DNA from 4 places in the Photobacterium sp. GB-1 genome. Region 4 is predicted to be linked to each of the others. Evidence: predicted binding sites of a transcription regulator. Region 4 holds the regulator's gene; each other region holds the start of a gene.
What was found. Region 4 encodes PurR, which represses purine synthesis genes. Its sites were predicted from a motif close to TNANGNAAACGTTTNCNTNA; they were not measured.

Region 1 (3,434 bases), on a different contig from region 4:
ACATAATAAGTAGAAAAGTTAAAATTTATGACAGTATGTTTTAATTTAAAGGAGGGGGGATTATTCGTGATTGTATTATTGGTTGTTTGATTGTAATAAAATAAAAGTAAAGTTGTATTAATCGTTATTTGAATGTGTAGGTGTAATTGTGTTATAGCAATTAATTGCTGCTTAAAATATGAATAGCATGAATAACATTACTGATGAAAAAATAGGCATTATATGAATGCCTATTTTTTATTGATAATTACAGCGCTTAAGCTTTAATCAATAAGCTGGTAGTGATTACGTAAAATATTAATAATTTCAGCTTTAGGGTTTTTGCTTAATGTGATCTTTTTTCCGGTGATTTTTTCGGCAATACCCGTATAAACACGCGATATTTGCATGAGTACTTCTTGTGGTAACTCGTTGTCACGAGCAAGAGCAAAGCGTTCTTCCATGCGATCTTTATTTAATAAAATATCGGGCTCTGGAAAAGTGTTAAGTAGTACTTGGCGAAAATCTTCTTTTGAGTTTTCGACGATTTGACCGTCGCGGTAAGCTGCGCCATCCCAGATACGAGAAGAATCGGGTGTTCCCACCTCATCCATATAAATGAGTTTTTCGTTACCACTAGCATCTGTTACATAGCCAAACTCAAATTTGGTATCAACAAAGATTTGATCAATATTTGCGAGTGCATTACTGATAACATTAAATCCTTCTGCCAATAACTTTTCATACTGGGTAATGTCATCAGTATTGCGGAAGTTGAATGCAGCGAAATTATTGACGAGATCATCACGAGTGACATTGACATCATCTGCTTCAGGAACATTCGGAATGCCTTTTAGAATCCCTTTGGTTGATGGTGTCATGAGTAGTTCAGGGAGCTTTTGATCTTTTTCTAGCCCTTCAGGTAATTCTATACCGCAGAAATGACGTTCACCTTTGCTGTATGCACGCCACATTGAACCGGTAATGTATTGGCGACAAATAGCTTCAACCATCACAGGTTTTGCTTTTTGTACAATCCAAACAAAAGGGTGGGGGATATCAAGGATATGGCTATCCGCTAATCCATTATCTTTAAATAATTGAAACCAGTGATTAGATATCGCATTTAACGCAGCACCTTTCCCTGGGACTCCTTTAAGCCCTCCTTCACCGTGCCAGATACAATCAAAAGCAGAAATACGGTCGCTGATCACCATAATAGCGAGCGGTGCGTCGGGTTGAACGTTATAGCCTTTTTCTTTAATCAAACGTTGACTGTCAGCTTCTGTAAGCCAGTAAACAGAGCGTACCTTACCGCTATGAACGGGTTTATCAGTACGGATAGGGAGATCATCATTAACAGCTAAAACTTGATCGGCAAGGCTCATCGTGAAAGTCCTATTCAAAGATTACGCAGAAATGCAGAAGGATAATGACATGAATAAAATCACATCGTTATCAATCATCGTAATCGCATAATACAAGGTTAAGTAAGTCACTGCCAGTAAAATAGCAAACGTTTGCCTTTGGTTTGATTAAAACAAAAAAGGCGATAGACATTGGAATGTTTATCGCCTTGGCTATGTTTAAAATAGCTGGTGGATACTGCTTAATTTTTGTGGTGTTTGATGGATGAAGTGGGTTACCCATACTTGAATATCAGTCCAGTTTAGCCATACGGGACTAAACCGAAAGTGGTGCCAATTGGTTAAAATATGCAATGTCTTATGATAAGACGGTGCGGTCGCAAAAAGTAAAACAATTGCCACTATTTGCGCCAAGCTAATGAGAGGGTTCCTAACGGAAAAGGGTTTTAATGCTGTTCCAAATGACTTTTTTAGACGTTGGTTGGAAAGATCAACACTATAAATTTCATCTAACAACAAGTGAACAAAACCACCAAAAAGAACAAAGCTACCTGCTAGCCAGCTGGTTTCGGCGGTATGTCCAATGATAGAGCTTACATGAACGCAACATAGGGCAATGAGCAGAACAAACGCAATTGAATGGCAGCAACCACGGTGGACAGTACGGCGTTCAAAAACCGCTTTTCCCATATAGCGGATAGTAATAAACAGTGCTGCGCTATAGAGTAGTAACTCAAGCATCGTCACTTGAGTATAAATATGACTAATTAAAATGAAGCAGCAAAAACCAGCCAAGATATTAAACAAGGCTTTCATCGATGTTGAATGATCTGAATCTATGTCAGGTAATAGGCCACCAATAGTGCCAAGAAATGTCATCCAAATTGCCGCCGAAGGCGAAATATGATCAGCCGATAAGAAGGCGGTGGCCGTTAAACCACTAGCAACGGCAGCAACACTAAAGTGAGTAGAAAAGTTTGCCAAGAAGAAAGTTCCAACTGGGTTTATATACAGTTGTGTTTATCATTATATGGTCATAAATTTCAACCAATATCACAATTCTAGCATGTACTTTATGTTTGTTCGGATAAATAAACAACGAAACGGAGTATTTATCTGTTAAGTGTGTTAGGGCGTTGATGGTGAGAGAAAGAGATAAAAAAGCCTTAGTAAAGTTGGAGTAACTTAACTAAGGCGCTAATTCACAGGGAGAGAAAAAGTTATGCAGCGATAAATGCTGAGATAATACCGATCACACCACCAAAGACACCGCCCCAAACGACTAACCAGCCTAAGTGTTCACTGATCATCTTTTGCACCATTTCTTTGACCATTTTTGGGGTTAATTCATTCAGGCGCTGATCGATAATTTCTTCAATCGTCTCTTCGATATCATTGAGTGATTCAGGCTTAGCTAGTTGATCTTTAAGTGCTGCTTTAAAGTCATCTTGTTGGCTAATTTCGTTAACAGAATCCTGCATTTTTTCAATGAAAGGTTCGCGTAGTGGTTGGAGTGCTTCTACGCCACCCATCATGGTTAGCATGCCACCAAATTGTGAATTCATAATCACATCAAGTAACGAATCGTAAGCTGGCGCAAAATCAATTTTTTGGATCACAGGCTGCAAGTTTAAATTGGTTGAGCTTGTCATTTCTTTATTAAGAAAGCGGCTAATGTTTTCTTGAGTAAAGAATTGCTCCATCATGAGATTTTTAATGGCTGTTTTAAATTCTTCAAAACGAGCAGGAATAACACCTGAGCCGTAGAGTCCGGGCACCTTTTCAAATAGCATATGAATAGCAAGCCAGTTTGTTAATGCGCCAGAAAATGCGAATAAGCCACAATAAAGGATGACTTGCTGGTTAGTAAGGTAACCAACAGCTAGCAAGATAAGTGAAATAAGGTTGGTGAGTAAGCTTTTATTCATACGGGTTTATTCTCGGTGTGGAGCACACAGCTAATTTTAAAAGAGGTGAGCCAAGTCTTTATGGCTTATTGTGGACAGATTTTAACAACAGACTATGCGCAATGCCACAATTAGCAGATTGATAGGTAATCGTTAGGTATATGTTATGCTCAACTGCTGT
Region 2 (3,434 bases), on a different contig from region 4:
GAAGCGCGAGTAAAACGTCAGCTACTTGAAGAAGTACAAGCGATTTGTCCACCTGATGTGACCATTATGCATGTACGTCAAGGTCAAGCTAAAGGTTTGGGTCATGCAGTATTGTGTGCACATCCCCTTGTTGGTGATGCGCCTTTTGCAGTTGTTTTACCTGACGTAATTTTGGATGATGTTGCGAGCGATTTACGTTGCGATAATATGGCTGCCATGGTGAAAATGTTTAACGAGACTAAAGTGAGTCAGGTGATGGTTGAACCTGTTCCTATGTCTGAAGTGTCAAACTATGGTGTTGCGGATATTAATGGTGTGGAATTACATGCTGGCGAATCAGCACCGATGACAAAGGTTGTTGAGAAGCCTTCAGTTGAAGACGCGCCTTCTAATTTAGCTATTGTCGGTCGTTACATACTTCCAGCTGAAATTTGGGCATTATTAGCCCGTACGCCTGTTGGCGCGGGTGATGAAATTCAATTGACCGATGCTATCGATATGCTAATGCAATCTCAACAAGTGAATGCATTTCATATGTCAGGCGTAAGCCATGATTGTGGTAGTAAAATTGGTTACATGAAAGCGTTTGTTGAGTACGGTTTGCGCCATAATCAATTTGGTGAAGAATTTACAGCGTATGTCAAACAACTAGCTAAAAGCTTATAGTCGACGCCATAAATTGTATAATCAAAAGAAAAAGCGATGGTGTTCCATCGCTTTTTTTATTTATTCTATTTGTTAATAAGAAGAGGAGTGCTAATTTAAAATAGCATTGTTTTGGAGAATAAAAGAGCAATAGGTATCACTCTTTTATTACCAATTATTCGCCATGAAACTGCTCGCAAGCTAACATAGTATTTTCTATTAATGTTGCGACTGTCATTGGGCCGACACCACCAGGGACTGGAGTGATATGTTTTGCTCTTTGGTTGGCAATATCAAATTCAACATCACCACATAATTTACCATTATCTAATCGGTTAATACCCACATCAATGACGGTAGCCCCTTCTTTAATCCAAGCGCCAGGAATAAAGTTAGGTTTACCTACAGCGACGACAAGGATATCTGCACGACGAACATGGCTCTCAAGATCTTGAGTAAAACGGTGACAAGTTGTTGTTGTAGCCCCTGCTAATAATAATTCGAGTGTCATCGGGCGACCTACAATATTAGAAGCGCCAACAATAATCGCTTCTTTCCCTCGTACCGGAATATTGTAACGTTCTAAGAGGGTCATAATACCTTTAGGGGTACAAGAGCGTAGTTTTGGGATACGTTGACTTAAGCGTCCGACATTGTATGGATGGAAGCCATCAACATCTTTTTCAGGATCAATACGCTCTAAAATTCGTGTGCTATCCATACCAGCTGGTAATGGAAGTTGGACTAAAATGCCATCAATCGTTGGATCGAGATTTAATTCGTCAATAAGAAGTAATAATTCTTCTTCTGAGGCTGTTGGTGGTAGATCGAATGATTTAGAGACAAAGCCGACTTCTTCACAGGCTTTTCGCTTACTACCAACATAAATTTGAGAAGCAGGATCTTGACCTACGAGCACAACAGCTAAGCCGGGTGCACGAAGACCAGCATCTTTACGAGCTTTCACTCTAGCGGCAACTTCCTGTCGAACTGTTTGGGATATTAATTTCCCATCAATAATTTGGGCGGTCATGGTAATCCTTTTTATATAGGCTAAGCATGTGGACGCTATTATTGTGTCAGAAAATGATTACTTTAGCTATAACGCAAACGTTTGCTTTTTGTTTGTTTAATAATGGCGAACAATCTTAAGTGTTTATCGTTGAAGGGAATAGGTATCTACAATTGCACTAAAAAAACTGAAAATAAAACAGATTGCTTTAACTTTAATCGCTTGGCGGTTTAAATCATGAAATTTAAAGTAAACGTATTGACCTAAATGATTAGCAACGTATAATCCTGCCTCGTAACGCCATGTTACACAATGATGCGCCCTTAGCTCAGCTGGATAGAGCACGTCCCTTCTAAGGATGTGGTCGCAGGTTCGAATCCTGCAGGGCGTGCCATTCTCTCTTCTTTATATATAAGATCCAAAATCTAATTCATTTCTAAGCTTTTTTAATACAAAAATCACTCTGTAGTTAGTCTTATAACGGCTAAAAAATGCTTTCTCTGTTACGTCATATTTGCGTTAATTCGACTGTTTTTCCAACATTTGAACCCAAAAAACGCAGAGATCTATGATTATTTTCTCCTTACCCCTTGAAATGTTCGTTATAGACCCTATCTTGTGTTTCAGTTGTAGAGCTAGATAGCAGTTTAGTCTATCTCACCTCGACGCCACCTAAGTGTGTCGTTATAATAACGCGCTTTAATTTCTAAGTTGGATGAGCATATCTGACAGTTTAGAAATAAAGTAAAAGAATTGAGGCGTTATGGTTTTCGAGCCGTAACACGAAAAGGATGCCACCGTCAGTAAATGGCTGTTCGGCAACATCACTCAGAAAGCTGAGTAAGTTTTGAGGTTAAATATAATGCAAGTTACCGTTGAAACCACTGAAGGCCTAGAACGCCAACTAACAATCACAGTTCCTGCTGCAAACATCGAAGATGCAGTAACAGCTGAACTAAAGAAAATTGCTAAAACTCGTCGTTTCGACGGTTTCCGCCCTGGTAAAGCACCAATTAAGATGGTTGCTAAAATGTTTGGCGCATCAGTACGTCAAGACATCCTAGGTGAAGTAATGCACCGTCACTTTATCGAAGCTATCGTTAAAGAGAAAATCAATCCAGCAGGCGCGCCAACATTTACTCCAGTAGAAGTTGCTGAAGGTAAAGACCTAGTATTCAAAGCGACTTTCGAAGTATTCCCTGAGATCGCACTTCAAGGTCTAGATAAAGTTGTTGTTGAGAAGCCAGTTGTTGAAGTAACTGAAGCTGACGTTGATACAATGCTTGATACTCTACGTAAGCAACAAGCTACGTGGACTGAAGTAGATGCAGCCGCTGATGCAAACAGCCGTGTAACTATCGACTTCGTTGGTACTATCGACGGTGAAGAGTTCGAGGGCGGTAAAGCTGAAGGTTTCGCACTTGCTATGGGCCAAGGTCGTATGATCCCTGGTTTCGAAGAAGGCGTTGTAGGTAAAAAAGCGGGTGAAGAGTTTACTGTTGAAGTAACGTTCCCTGAAGAATACCACGCTGAAAACCTAAAAGGTAAAGCTGCAGCATTCGCTATTAAACTTCACAAAGTTGAAGCACAAGAGCTTCCTGAACTAACTGAAGAGTTCGTTGCTAAGTTCGGTGTTGAAGACGGTTCTGTTGACGGTCTTAAAGCTGAAGTTCGTAAGAACATGGAGCGTGAGCTTAAGCAAGCTGTTAAAGGTCGCATCAAAGATCAAGTTCTTAACGGTCTTGTTGAGCAAAACGACATCACAGTTCCTGCTGCA
Region 3 (3,434 bases), on a different contig from region 4:
ATTATCATTGTTATGCTGACAGCGAATAGCTGGATTATGGATCTAGTCGTATAGTTACTAAATAACTAAAAGTTATAATATATAAACTATAGGAGTATAAAAGATGCAATTAGGTGCTTTTAATGATTGTTTTACTTTTAGCGATGACAGAAGAGGACAGAATGCTCTTTTAAAGAGGAAAAAAGAAAAGGCATTTAAGCGATTAAAAATAGGAAACCAGAGCAAAATAGCTCTGGTTTAGTCTTGTCGATTATTTATTAATCACATGTGTTAGAACATTATTTGTTAATCATAATATCAAGGATCTGAATATCAGTATGGGTCATAGCGCCATTTGCTAATGCAGATAAATTACGAATAGTCGTATCGACATCATCAGCGACAATGCCTTCATTGCCCGTTACTCGAATACCATCTAATGCCATTAAGGCAGATTTAACAGCAGATCCGGCAGCAGAAGAGACTTTCATCGCACAGCTGGCTTTTGCGCCGTCACAAATAATACCGGTGATATCTCCGATCATACTGCAAATCGCTGCACTGATTTGCTCCACATTTCCGCCCAATAACCATGTAATACCAGATACCGCCCCCATTGACGCAGTTGTTGCGCCGCATAATGCAGACAGCTTGTTTTGATAGCTTTTAATATAAATTGCCATTAAATGAGAAAGTATTAAGGCGCGGATCAAATGCTCATTATCAGCATTTACAAAATCGGCAACGACCACTACAGGCATGGTGGCGGCAATACCTTGGTTACCAGAGCCTGAATTACTCATCGCCGGTTTCATAGCTCCTCCCATACGCGCATCAGAAGCGGCAGCCGTGCGGAGTAATACATCGGTGAGTAGACCGCCTGATAATAAACCGCGATCAATGTTACGTTGAAATGTCGCGCCAATTTCTAATCCATATTGGCCCTTTAGCCCTTCACAAGATAATGCGTTATTGAGCTCATAAGCTTGTTCGATAAATTGAATATCAGTAATAGGCGCATTGGTCGCGAAATCAAAAATATCTTGAACGCCAGCATCACTAAAAGGTGAGTTCGATATTTCAATGACCTTTTGCTCGTTAGGTGACGTTTCGAAAACTGTAACACCATCAAGTTCAATACTGATCACTTGAGTATGGCTATCTGCGATAGTCACTGTCGCACAATGAGCTTGGTTATAAATACTTACCTTGGCATAAAGAATATTAGTGACATCAGCGACGTTAACCGTGACTTTATTGGCATCTAATAATGCTTTAGCTTGTTTAACGTTATCTGGCGTAATGTCCTTTAATACTTCTAATTTCGCTTGGCTATTGCCAGCCAGTGCACCTAAAGTTGATGCAATAGCTAAACCTGCCATTCCCGTACCGGGTACCATGACGCCGATGCCATTTTTCATCAAGTTAGGAGAAACACGCACATCAATATGGGTGATATTGCGTTCATGAAGTGGAAGTTGTTCCATCGCAATAGCAGCTGCAAGTGCCACAGACACAGGCTCTGTGCAGCCTAAAGCAGGAACAACATCACGTTTGATCACGTTAATAAATGCAGGCCAAAGATGGGTTTTCATAACTACTACCTTAATGTTCCAACCGGAGGAAAATAAACCGACAACGAAGAGAGGAGGCTTTATTTTTTTAATATCCTCTTTAACTTCATGGGTATTTTAATCGCTGCAAATATACGCTCGATAACGAAGAAATAAATTTCCTATTTAAATGAAAATTAAAGATAAAATAGAAAAATATTCTATTATTTTATTTATTGTTGAATGTTCTGTTGTGTTTATCACATTTTTAGAGGTTATGTTTTTATCTAAATGATAAGTCCATTTAGGTAGTGGAGATAAAATGCAGAGTATTTCAACTGGAAAATTGATTTAACACTAGCGAATTGAGGCTATTTATAGGTATGATCACGTCGTCATAGAATGAAGGTTGGTGCTAGCATCAGCCTTTTATTTTGAATAGAAACGGAAACGTTTGCGTTAATTTGGCAATACATTAGATTTGCTGAAAAATATCGCTTTTTTGATCAAATAGGAATTTACCATGTCTGCTGATAGCACACATCAACGCCCTTCTCATTTAGAACCTAAGAGTAAACTAGATAGCTATTTTGAAATTACAGCTCGCGGCAGTAATGTCAAACAGGAAATAATTGCGGGTTTAACCACATTTCTAGCCATGGTGTATTCCGTGATTGTGGTGCCTAGCATGTTGGGTGCTGCGGGTTTTAATCAAGGTGCGGTTTTTATCGCAACCTGTTTAGTGGCTGCATTTGGTTCATTACTTATGGGGTTATGGGCGCGTTTACCGATGGCCATTGGTTGTGCTATTTCACTTACCGCATTTACTGCATTTAGCTTAGTACTAGGGCAAGACGTGAGTGTGCCTGTTGCCTTAGGTGCCGTATTCTTAATGGGGGTTGTCTTTACATTAATAACGGTAACGGGTGTGCGTACTTGGATCATGAAAAATATGCCCAATGGTATTGCTCATGGTACTGGGATTGGTATTGGATTATTTTTACTTTTGATTGCAGCGAATGGCGTTGGGCTAGTGATCAAAAACCCAGCTGAAGGCTTACCCGTTGCTTTTGGTGATTTCACCGCGTTTCCAGTCTTCATGTCTATTTTAGGCTTGGCGGCTATTTTAGGATTAGAAAAGCGCCGTGTTCCTGGTGGCATTTTATTAGTGATTATTGCCATTTCTATCATTGGTCTTATCTTTGATCCGAAAGTGACGTACCACGGTTTCTTTGCAATGCCGACATTTGGTCATGATGGCGAATCCTTATTAGGTACAATGGACATTATGGGTGCCCTAAACCCAGTTATTTTGCCTACAGTATTAGCACTTGTGATGACGGCAATTTTTGATGCAACAGGTACGATTCGTGCAGTAGCAGGACAGGCGAATTTACTTAACCAACGTGGTCATATTATCAATGGTGGTAAGGCATTAACGTCTGATTCTGTTAGTAGCATTTTTGCAGGCCTAGTTGGTGGTTCTCCTGCTGCGGTATACATTGAATCTGCGGCAGGTACAGCTGCTGGTGGTAAAACAGGCTTAACAGCAACTACGGTAGGTGTACTGTTCATCTTCATGTTGTTTCTTGCACCATTAAGCTACTTAGTCCCTTCCTATGCGACAGCGCCTGCACTGATGTATGTTGGCCTATTAATGCTAAGTAATGTTAGCAAGTTAGATATGGAAGATTCTGTTGATGCATTATCTGGCTTACTGTGTGCTGTTTTCATTGTTCTAACAAGTAATATTGTTACTGGTATTATGCTTGGTTTTACTGCATTAGTTATCGGTCGATTAGTTTCTGGTGAAGTGAAAAAGCTCAATATAGGTACTGTCGTTATTGCGATTGCCTTAGTTGTTTTCTATGCTGGCGGCTGGGCTATCTAGCGACTAGTTCT
Region 4 (3,434 bases):
AGTATTATGTGGTGAGATTACGCCAAAATCAGGCACGGTTTCTTTCTTTGATCAACCGCTTAATAATTGGGCTCGGGAAGAATTGGCATGTCACTTAGGTGTTCTTCCACAACATAGCGCATTATCGTTTGCCTTTACCGCGAAAGAAGTTGTCGAGCTAGGCGCAATTCCATTGCAGCTCACTTCGCCTGAACTGAAAGATGCAACAGCATCAAGCATGCAATACGTTGATATTAACAATTTAGCTAAACGTCTCTACCCCACCTTATCGGGGGGTGAAAAACAGCGTGTACACCTTGCCCGGGTTTTAACACAACTCAGTAAAGCCGGTGATAAATGTATCTTGATGTTAGATGAACCCACCTCAGCACTCGATCTCGCCCACCAGCACCACACCTTACAAATTGCCCAAAATATGGCTATACAAGGCGCCGCTGTAATTGTGGTATTGCACGATTTAAACCTTGCAGCCCAATACACTGATCGGATGATTTTCCTTAACGAAGGAGAAATAAAAGCCGACGGAACGCCAACACAAGTTCTTACTCCTGAAGTAATAGATACCTTATATGGTTGGCCTGTCAGTGTTCATACTCATCCAAGTGGTGATTTTCCTTATCTTTTATCAGCCAATCATTCTGTTTTTTAACGTTTTATCTATTAATGACTAGATATACACAATAAATTGAAGCTATTAGCATGACAAACATCGAGTTTTTACGGTTAATGATCAATTAATTCAATCAAGTTGAATAGAAAGATTGCACAACGCAAAACACACAGTAAAATGTGATCGCAAGCGATTACATGTGTAATTAGTGTAAAAATAGTTTCTATCTTCTAATGCCGCATTTTACTGCGGCTTTAGTTGTTTATGATCCATGATAATTGCAACACCCTATAATTCGGTATCAAATTGAATAATTAAGTAGCTAATAACTAAAGGATCTTCATCTCTGCGAGTGAACTCGTAAGCCATAGACTACGTAATTAATCAATTTGGTATCAAAAACCTTTGTCAGATCCTAATCTGACCATGATAAGAAGAATAAATATGGCAACCATTAAAGACGTTGCACGTATGGCAGGTGTATCAACTACTACAGTGTCGCACGTGATTAATAAAACACGCTTTGTTGCAGAAGCAACGCAACAAAAAGTTTTGGCTGCAGTAGATGAACTTAACTACGCCCCAAGTGCAGTAGCGCGAAGCTTAAAATGTAATACAACACGTACTATCGGCATGTTAGTCACTAAATCGACTAACCCATTTTTTGCCGAAGTTGTGCATGGTGTTGAAGAATATTGTTATGGTGCAGGCTACACGCTGATCTTATGTAACACCGAAGGTAACTTAGAAAAACAACGTGATTACTTACGTATGCTTTCTGAAAAGCGTGTTGATGGCCTATTGGTTATGTGCAGCGATCTGGATCAAATGTTGCTCGATTTACTTGAGCGTAAAAATGATCTTCCTATGGTTATCATGGACTGGGGCCCAGAAAGCCCACATACTGATAATATTCTAGATAACGCTGAAAACGGCGGTTATATTGCGACTAAGCACCTTATTGAAAATGGCCATAAGAAAATTGGCTGTTTATCTGGACAAGTTGATAAGTCTACTTGTCAAGAGCGCCTAAAGGGCTTCCGTAAAGCGATGAAAGAAGCAGATCTCACTGTTAATGCTAATTGGCTACTTGACGGTGACTTTGAGTGTGAGTCAGCCGTTGAAGCTGCTCATAAGTTTATCGCAATGGAAGATCGCCCTACTGCTATCTTCTGCTTTAACGACATTATGGCCATGGCTCTGATCAGTACCTTTGAACAGGCAGGTCTGCGTGTTCCTGATGATATCTCAATCATTGGCTACGATAACATTGACCTTGCGCCCTACTTTGCGCCACCGCTAACAACTATCCACCAGCCTAAACGTCGTTTAGGTAAAAAGGCCATCGAAATCTTGCTAGAGCGTGTGAAAGACAAGAATCATGAGCGTCAAACCTTTGAAATGACGCCTAAACTTGTTGAGAGAAAATCGGTTAAAGATCTCAACTAATAAAATTTATCTTTCTATGTTAAGGAAAAGCCGATAAGTTAACCTTGTTGGCTTTTTTTTTACTTATAAAAAACAATCATGAGTATTTATAATTATAAAGCTTATTAAAATAAGCTAAGAACAAATACCTGAACCAATATCACATTTTTGAGAGCTTAGATTTAATATTAAAAGTATTATTTAATATAACTTTATATAGTCACGAACTGGCAAATTAATTGAAAGATTAAGACGCAAAACCACCGGCCTAAAAATTATGTTAATAATTCAAGGTAGCGGGGTTACCGAAGGATTATTATTGAACCGACAATATTATGACACAAACTTAACAATATATTGACAGTATCAATGTGTAGATTAATTAATCTATTTCCTCGCTCTTAATGTTTAGGTGACACTCATATTTTTTCACCGAGTAGAAGCATGGATAAACCAATATTAAAAGATTCATTAAAATTATTTGACCATTTTGGTTCAATAAAATCACGGTCGATGTTTGGCGGTTTTGGCATTTTTTCTGGTGATACAATGTTTGCATTAGTTGTGAACGATAAACTTCACTTACGTGCAAATGCTGAAACTGAAAAGGAATTCAAACAAGCTGGCTTGGAACCCTATGTTTATAAAAAACGTGGCTTCCCTGTTGTAACCAAGCACTATGCAATACCCGATCAATGGTGGGATGAACCCACAAAGATTGTAGCTCAAGGTAGGTATTCACTGGATGCAGCAGAAAAAGACAAGCAAGAAAAGGAGAGTTGCGTACCTGACCGAATTAAAGATTTACCTAATCTACGATTATCAAATGAAAGAATGCTGAAAAAAGCAGGCATAAACACTATTGAACAACTTCTAGCAGTGGGCTCTCTTGGCGCATATAAAGCACTTCAAGAATCACAAACAAGTCCATTGAGTATTGAATTGCTTTGGGCATTGGAAGGCGCAATTAGCGGTCAACATTGGTCAGTTATTCCTGAGCAACGTCGAAATGAACTATTATCTGCCTTATCTTAAAAATATAAGTTGTCTTAAATATAAAATACTTAGGAATAAAAGAGCCCCATTCTTTTATTTCTAAGTATACCTTTCAAAAATAATTTCCGTATTATCCTTATCTTCCTTTATAAAATTCAATATTTATTTGGTTTAATTGCATAATAACAAACTTTTGCCATTAAATTAATTCCCTCCGTTTTGCACTCCTTGATTTATATAAATGATAATTATCTTTATTTATATTCCATGCCTAATTATTTGCTAATACGACCAATAACCCATCTTCTCACTAATAAATAACGTGGCGCTTTAAACTGTCTTATCTCCTGCTGATTTTTTCACCAACCAATTGAAGAAAAAGAAATATTTATCATTAAAT

Region 1: the regulator PurR is predicted to act here: its motif matches at 1,488-1,507, upstream of C9J45_RS02880 (phosphoribosylaminoimidazolesuccinocarboxamide synthase).
Region 2: the regulator PurR is predicted to act here: its motif matches at 1,748-1,767, upstream of folD (bifunctional methylenetetrahydrofolate dehydrogenase/methenyltetrahydrofolate cyclohydrolase FolD).
Region 3: the regulator PurR is predicted to act here: its motif matches at 1,975-1,994, upstream of C9J45_RS17650 (NCS2 family permease).

The regions. Positions count from the first base shown of each region.
Region 1 is NZ_PYOB01000002.1:45,727-49,160, reverse strand. Features, by position in the region: gene C9J45_RS02880 (phosphoribosylaminoimidazolesuccinocarboxamide synthase) at 264-1,367, opposite strand; gene C9J45_RS02875 (metal-dependent hydrolase) at 1,566-2,330, opposite strand; gene C9J45_RS02870 (DUF445 domain-containing protein) at 2,567-3,274, opposite strand.
Region 2 is NZ_PYOB01000005.1:180,590-184,023, forward strand. Features, by position in the region: gene galU (UTP--glucose-1-phosphate uridylyltransferase GalU) at 1-666, shown strand, start outside; gene folD (bifunctional methylenetetrahydrofolate dehydrogenase/methenyltetrahydrofolate cyclohydrolase FolD) at 821-1,678, opposite strand; tRNA gene C9J45_RS07995 (tRNA-Arg) at 1,975-2,051, shown strand; gene tig (trigger factor) at 2,520-3,434, shown strand, end outside.
Region 3 is NZ_PYOB01000023.1:52,689-56,122, forward strand. Features, by position in the region: gene C9J45_RS21575 (hypothetical protein) at 104-241, shown strand; gene C9J45_RS17645 (serine dehydratase subunit alpha family protein) at 279-1,574, opposite strand; gene C9J45_RS17650 (NCS2 family permease) at 2,056-3,423, shown strand.
Region 4 is NZ_PYOB01000014.1:40,629-44,062, forward strand. Features, by position in the region: gene C9J45_RS13905 (heme ABC transporter ATP-binding protein) at 1-649, shown strand, start outside; gene purR (HTH-type transcriptional repressor PurR) at 1,055-2,059, shown strand; cyclic di-GMP riboswitch class I at 2,258-2,348, shown strand; gene C9J45_RS13915 (TfoX/Sxy family DNA transformation protein) at 2,483-3,073, shown strand.